DNA from 2 places in the Rahnella sp. CG8 genome. Region 2 is predicted to be linked to the other one. Evidence: predicted binding sites of a transcription regulator. Region 2 holds the regulator's gene; the other holds the start of a gene.
What was found. Region 2 encodes LexA, which represses DNA repair genes until DNA is damaged. Its sites were predicted from a motif close to TNCTGTATGTACATACAGNA; they were not measured.

Region 1 (3,426 bases), on a different contig from region 2:
GCAGACTGTGCCTGTTCCTGCTGTTCTGCCATACGCTGAGAAGGCAGCTTGATGCCATACGAGGCCAGCTCACGGCGTGTAGGTATACGCACCGGATTAGGACGCGGCAACTCAGGGCCAAAGCCTTTTTTCACCTGTGGATTTTCATCGCTCACAGCACTGAAGGCTGGCATAAAGGTGTTACCAGCGGAAGATGCCGTGGACTGCCCTGCCTGTGCAAGGCCGGTCGCCAGTGCTGCGGTGGCCGCCACGCTGGCCGCCTGAGCGGCATCAGGCACTGCTGAACTGAAATCAAACGGAGAACGGGAATGCTCCACGGCAGTTTGCCAGTTGCCCAGACTCGGACCATCTTCCTCTCTGCGCTCAACTGGCGCTGGTGAAGGCGATTGCTGAACGGGCTGCGGATGGCGCGGAACTGGTGTTTCTTCCGGGATCTCGAAATTGTATAACGGCGGAATGGCCGTTGCCGGTGCTGGCTGCGGTGAAATATTAGCAACCGGCGGCTCAGCAGCATAAGGATCCGCTGCCTGTACCGGTTCAGCAACAGCCGCGCTCGCAGCAGGTGCGGTAGCCTCAGAAGAGGCCTGCGCCACAGGTTCATTCACCGAAGGCGCAGAGAACAGCACGTCATCTTCATCAGCTTCGGAAGCGGCGGCAGTTGCAGGAGCCGCTGCAGCAGCGACGGCCGGCGCGACTTTAGCAGCCGGTTTTGCGTCATCGTCTTCCAGTAGCGGAGCGTCCTCCTCGTCGTAATCATAATCATCGTCACGACGGGACCGGTTGGTCACGATATTCGTTACACCCAGCACGGCACCACCGATCTTTTCGGCGATCGTCAACCAGGACCAGCCGGTAAATAAGGTCAGGCCCGCAGCCCAGACGCATAACAGCACCAGAGTCGCCCCCACATTATTAAAGTAAGGTGTCATTGCGGTACTGAGCAAACTGCCGATTACACCGCCGGAAGCGAAGTAATACAGGTCATCAACATTGACGGCAGCAAGACCACAAGACGTGACAATGAGCGCCAGCGTGCCAATAAGGCGCAGCGAAAGGGCAAAATAATCGACGAAATCCTGTTTATCCCGCTGACGGAAAGCCGCCCAGCAGAGACACAGAATAATAGGTGGAATAGCGTAACCAAATACGCCAAAGATGAAGAACAGCGTGTCGGCCATCCATGCACCTACACCACCGCCCCAGTTATGAATTGGCCCATGCCAGGCTGTCTGAGACCAGCTTGGATCAGAGGGGTTAAAACTCACCAATGCCGCCATTAAATAAGCAGCAAAAATCGCTACCACAACCAGCAAAGCCTCCAGAAGACGGCGGCCATTGCTCAGTTTTTTCAGGGTAACTTCTTTATCTTCTGTATATTCCTGGCTCAAGAAAGGCTCTCCAGGTTCCTGTGAACTGAGAAAAAGCAACAGCGCCGAGACTCCCCGGCGCCATAGCTGTATAGATACACAGGAGTGTAGCTAAAATGACAAGGTTTTGCACCAGAACAATTACCGGGTCTTAATGACCAGGCGATTTGTCTGTTTCACTTCTTCCATCACCACGTAGGTGCGGGTGTCGTTAACACCTGGCAGACGAAGTAAAGTCTCACCTAACAGCTTACGGTAAGCAGACATATCAGGTACGCGGGTTTTCAACAGGTAGTCGAAGTCCCCTGAAACCAGATGACACTCCTGAATATCTTCGAGTTTTTGTACTGCCGCATTGAACTGTTCAAACACATCCGGGGCGCCGCGATTGAGGGTAATCTCAACAAATACCAGCAACGATGCGTCCAGATAATGCGGGTTGAGCAATGCAGTATAACCATTGATGAAGCCCTGACGTTCAAGACGACGAACGCGCTCCAGACATGGAGTTGGAGATAATCCCACACGTTTGGAAAGCTCGACGTTTGAAATCCGGCCATCCTTTTGCAATTCGTTGAGGATGTTACGGTCAATACGGTCGAGATCTTTTCCCGGACGTTTTTTGTTGTCTACCATTATTATTGTCTCTCTGCTGTCCTTCCCTGCACCTGCCATACCCCAGCCAACTTCAATGTCTAAGGGTTGTCCCAAGCGAAGACCCGATGATTAAGGTTTACGCATCCAAAAGCCGCGTTGATCCCCTGTCAAAAGGAACACGGCCATAAAACGGATACTCAAAAGAAATAACCTTGTGAAATTAATAGATTGAAAACCACCAACCTGATTCACTAAACCCTGCTGCGACATAAAAACCAAAAAGCAATACCAGGACGGGTCCGTAGCAGCCAATTGCATAAATTCAAGTCACAGACAGGCAGTTAATTTCTTCTTCCCCTGATGTTTTCGCAAATGCACAGCGGATTGTCAAAGTAAAAGAAGCAAAATCAGAAGAACGTGCCAGATTGAAAAGCGGACGCCCCCTTTTTAGCTGTCTTTTATCTATGAACAATAACAACGCATCTCACCCATTATTTCGGCCAAATCCCTACAAACAATCCTGAATTGTGGCTAAATTAACGCGTTCTGATGAACAACGTTCACAACGATCGGTCGCCGGAATGCTGGTTTTTCATCCTATCCATCAAACAGTTATCTGCCTCATCAATATTGGCGAAATCCTTTTTACGCGGGTTACGCAGTAAAAACTATCAGACAAATCGTTAACAACATCTGAGTTTACTTTTTTTACTGCGCCGTTTTCCCTACAATCGGTTTATCGCTTGTCGCCATCGCGGAGATGAATTACGCATGAGTACGGTTAAACACAGTAAGTTATTGATCTTGGGTTCCGGTCCGGCGGGTTATACCGCAGCGGTTTATGCTGCGCGTGCAAACCTCAATCCGGTATTAATTACCGGTGTGGAAAAAGGCGGTCAGCTGACCACCACTACCGAAGTGGAAAACTGGCCAGGTGATCCGGAGGGCCTGACCGGTCCGGGCTTAATGGAACGTATGCATGAGCATGCCACCAAATTTAATACTGAGATCATTTTCGACCACATCAACAAAGTCGATTTGCAGAACCGTCCGTTCCGCCTGACTGGTGACAGCGGTGAATACACCTGTGACGCGCTGATCATCGCAACCGGCGCTTCAGCACGTTATATCGGTCTGCCTTCTGAAGAAGCTTTTAAAGGTCGCGGCGTGTCAGCCTGCGCAACCTGTGATGGCTTCTTCTATCGCAACCAGAAAGTCGCGGTTGTCGGCGGTGGCAACACCGCTGTTGAAGAAGCTCTTTATCTGGCCAATATTGCCTCTGAAGTGCATCTGATTCACCGTCGTGACAACTTCCGTGCAGAAAAAATTCTGGTGGATCGTCTGAATGACAAAGTGGCCAGCGGCAATATCGTTCTGCATACCCATAAGACCCTGAATGAAGTGGTCGGCGATCAGATGGGTGTGACAGGCGCGAGCCTGCTCGACGTGCGCACTGATGAGA
Region 2 (3,426 bases):
AATAAGAGAATACGCGCGGGCCTTCGGCTATAAAGACATGGCTTGGTAGCAGGGTGCCGTCAATTTCCAGCGGAATAAGAGGATCAGGCAGATTCTGCGCCAGACATTGCGCACGCAACGTCAGCAAATCGGCTTTGGAATTATAAGGTAATACGTACAAAATCGGCCGCGTCGGGTCTAAATGCAACTCGGTAACCGGATCTGAAGGTATGACCTTGCTCTTTACCAGCAATGAGAGTGGTAAATTCAATAATGTGTAATAAAGTCTACGCCAACCTGACATAAAAACGTGAAGCCTCTTGTTAGCAATTTCGCCGCAAGGATACCAGAAAGATCCGTGGAGATCTGTGGTCATATAAAAGCTAAAATGCTGCAAACACTCTAAGGATCAGTACCCGAAATGGCGAACCAAGTCACCGGATTTACCCGAATTTATAAAGCGGCCGGCTATTCCTGGAAAGGATTCAAAGCGGCATGGCAAAACGAAGCGGCATTTCGCCAGGAGGCCAGCGTCGCTATCCCGTTAATTTTGCTATCTTTCTGGCTTGATGTCAGCACCATTGAACGTATCCTGCTGGTGGGATCCGTCGTGCTGGTCTGTGTCACGGAGTTGCTCAACAGCGCGGTGGAATGTGCAATAGACCGCATCGGGCCTGAGTTTCATGTGCTTTCCGGTCGCGCAAAAGATATCGGCTCTGCTGCCGTACTTCTGACCATCATATTGGCGATTTTTGTCTGGGTCAGCATCTTTTGGTCGCGATGGTTCTGATTTGGAATCTGCATTCCAGGAATCAACGTTATGCCCTGTTTTTATTCAATCTTAGGTTTTCATTGACCGTTTAGCTGTATATACTCACAGCAAGACTGTATAAACAACCAGGGGGCGGAATGAAAGCTTTAACGACCAGACAACAAGAGGTCTACGACCTTATTCGCGATCATATCTCCACCACCGGTATGCCACCAACCCGCGCAGAGATTGCATCACGTCTGGGGTTCCGTTCTCCCAATGCGGCGGAAGAGCATCTTAAAGCGCTGGCGCGTAAAGGTGTTATTGAGATTGTTTCCGGTGCATCACGCGGCATTCGTCTGCTGATGGAAGAAGAAGAAGGTTTACCGCTGATTGGCCGCGTTGCCGCCGGTGAACCGCTGCTGGCGCAGCAACATATCGAAGGGCACTATCAGATCGATCCGGCAATGTTTAAGCCGAGCGCCGATTTCCTGCTGCGTGTCAGCGGTATGTCGATGCGTGATATTGGTATCCTTGACGGCGATCTGCTGGCCGTGCATAAAACGCAAGACGTGCGTAATGGTCAGGTTGTGGTGGCCCGTATCGATGATGAGGTCACCGTGAAACGCCTGAAAAAACAAGGCAGTGTGGTGCAGTTATTGCCTGAGAACAGCGAGTTTCAGCCGATCGTGGTGGATTTGCGCGAGCAGAATTTCAGCATTGAAGGCTTAGCCGTAGGTGTTATCCGCAACGGCGACTGGATCTGACCTTCGTACTTCGAGCTATCTCTGCGTTGGCTGCCTTCGCGAACCCCGGTCACATATTTGTGTATGCTCCCGGCGTTCGCTTAGTTGCCGCCTTGATATAACTCGAATTACTCGGTCAGATATGACTAAGTCAGAAATTGCTGTGTCAGATAGACAAGACTAAAACTAATTGAATATGGATGGCGGCCGCCTCTGGCATCCATGTGAATTCAAAGAGAAATGCGTTTCTCTCATCATCGCCCCTTTCGGGGCGATGTCATTTTAGGCATAACCTGAACCTCCGGCATGAGATTCTCTATGCAACATCATTCCCTGCGACACACACTCAAAAACACCTTTTTAAGCCCTGCCGATAAAGCGCTCTGGATGCTGGCATTGCCGATGATTTTTTCCAATATCACGGTGCCGCTCCTCGGCCTGGTGGATACCGCAGTGATCGGTCATCTCGACAGCCCGGATTATCTCGGCGGCGTGGCTGTGGGTTCGATGATCACCACTTTCCTTTTTATGCTCTTACTGTTTCTGCGGATGAGTACCACCGGCATGACCGCTCAGGCGCTGGGCGCGAAAGATAATCAGCTTCTGGCGCGTGCTTTTGTACAACCCTTCCTTCTGGCTGTACTGGCGGGCGTCATTATTGTGGTATTCCGTCATCCGCTGATGGAGCTGGCGTTTCACATTGTCGGCGGCAGCCAGCCCGTGCTTGAACAGGCGAGGCTGTTTATCGAAATCCGCTGGTTCAGCGCCCCGGCTTCACTGGCGAATCTGGTGATCCTCGGGTGGTTGCTCGGCATTCAGTACGTTCGCGGGCCGGTGATTTTGCTGATTGCCGGGAATTTGCTGAATATCATTCTGGATCTGTGGCTGGTGATCGGGCTGGGCTGGAACGTGCGTGGCGCAGCCATGGCGACGGCAAGCTCCGAGTATTTCACGCTACTCATCGGGCTGTATTTCGTCTGGCGGGTGATGAAACGACGCGGTATCACCGGCGCAGAAATCACCTCCGCGTGGCGTGGTAATTTGCGCCGTCTTCTCGGGCTTAACCGCGACATCATGCTGCGCTCATTACTGTTGCAGCTTTGCTTTGCATCGCTGACCGTTCTGGGCGCGCGGCTGGGCAGCCACATTGTGGCGGTCAACGCCGTGTTGATGAACCTGCTGACATTTACCGCGTTTGCACTTGACGGTTTTGCTTATGCTATCGAAGCGCATTCCGGTGAGGCATTCGGTGCCCGCAACCGCGAAAAACTGCTGAATGTCTGGCATGCCGCGTGTCGTCAGGCCGGGCTGGTTGCGCTGTTTTTTGCTCTGGTTTACGCGCTGGCGGGTGGGGCGATCATTGATGCGCTGACATCATTACCGGAATTGCGTGAGCTGGCGGACCGATATCTTGGCTGGCAAATTATACTGCCGCTGGTGGCTGTCTGGTGCTATTTGCTTGATGGCATGTTTATCGGCGCAACGCGTGGGCGGGATATGCGAAACAGCATGCTGGCGGCGGCGCTGGGGTTCGGGCTGACATTGTTCACTTTACCGCTGCTGGGCAATCATGCGTTGTGGCTGGCGCTGACGGTATTCCTCGGGTTACGCGGGATTTCACTGGGCTGGATATGGCGTCGTTACTGGCGGCATGACACATGGTTTTCGTCTCCGTCGCACTGATTTTTCAGCTATTTTCAAAGAAATAAGCGCAGCTTTGTCGTTATTTCATGCTTTAGATTAATCCTAATAGTGGTTTTTATCCCTGTTTAGGGAGGATTAATCGAGATTCTCTACTAACCTTTAAAGTGTTAAGGACGAGCTGCAAGACGAAATGCAGTTCATAAAACCCAAGGTAACAGGAGATATTTTATGAATAAGGACCAAGCCGACGGTAACTGGAAGCAGTTCAAAGGGAAAGTGAAAGAACAATGGGGCAAACTGACTGAT

Region 1: HGO41_RS02720 (DNA translocase FtsK 4TM domain-containing protein) is a predicted target of LexA. The motif match lies at 1,453-1,472, and genes of this name have one in related genera.

What each region holds. Positions count from the first base shown of each region.
Region 1 covers NZ_JABAED010000002.1:169,093-172,518, forward strand. The annotation lists gene HGO41_RS02720 (DNA translocase FtsK 4TM domain-containing protein) at 1-1,388, opposite strand, end outside; gene lrp (leucine-responsive transcriptional regulator Lrp) at 1,509-2,003, opposite strand; gene trxB (thioredoxin-disulfide reductase) at 2,736-3,426, shown strand, end outside.
Region 2 covers NZ_JABAED010000026.1:28,353-31,778, forward strand. The annotation lists gene plsB (glycerol-3-phosphate 1-O-acyltransferase PlsB) at 1-283, opposite strand, end outside; gene HGO41_RS20420 (diacylglycerol kinase) at 401-769, shown strand; gene lexA (transcriptional repressor LexA) at 889-1,497, shown strand; gene dinF (MATE family efflux transporter DinF) at 1,795-3,159, shown strand; gene HGO41_RS20435 (CsbD family protein) at 3,349-3,426, shown strand, end outside.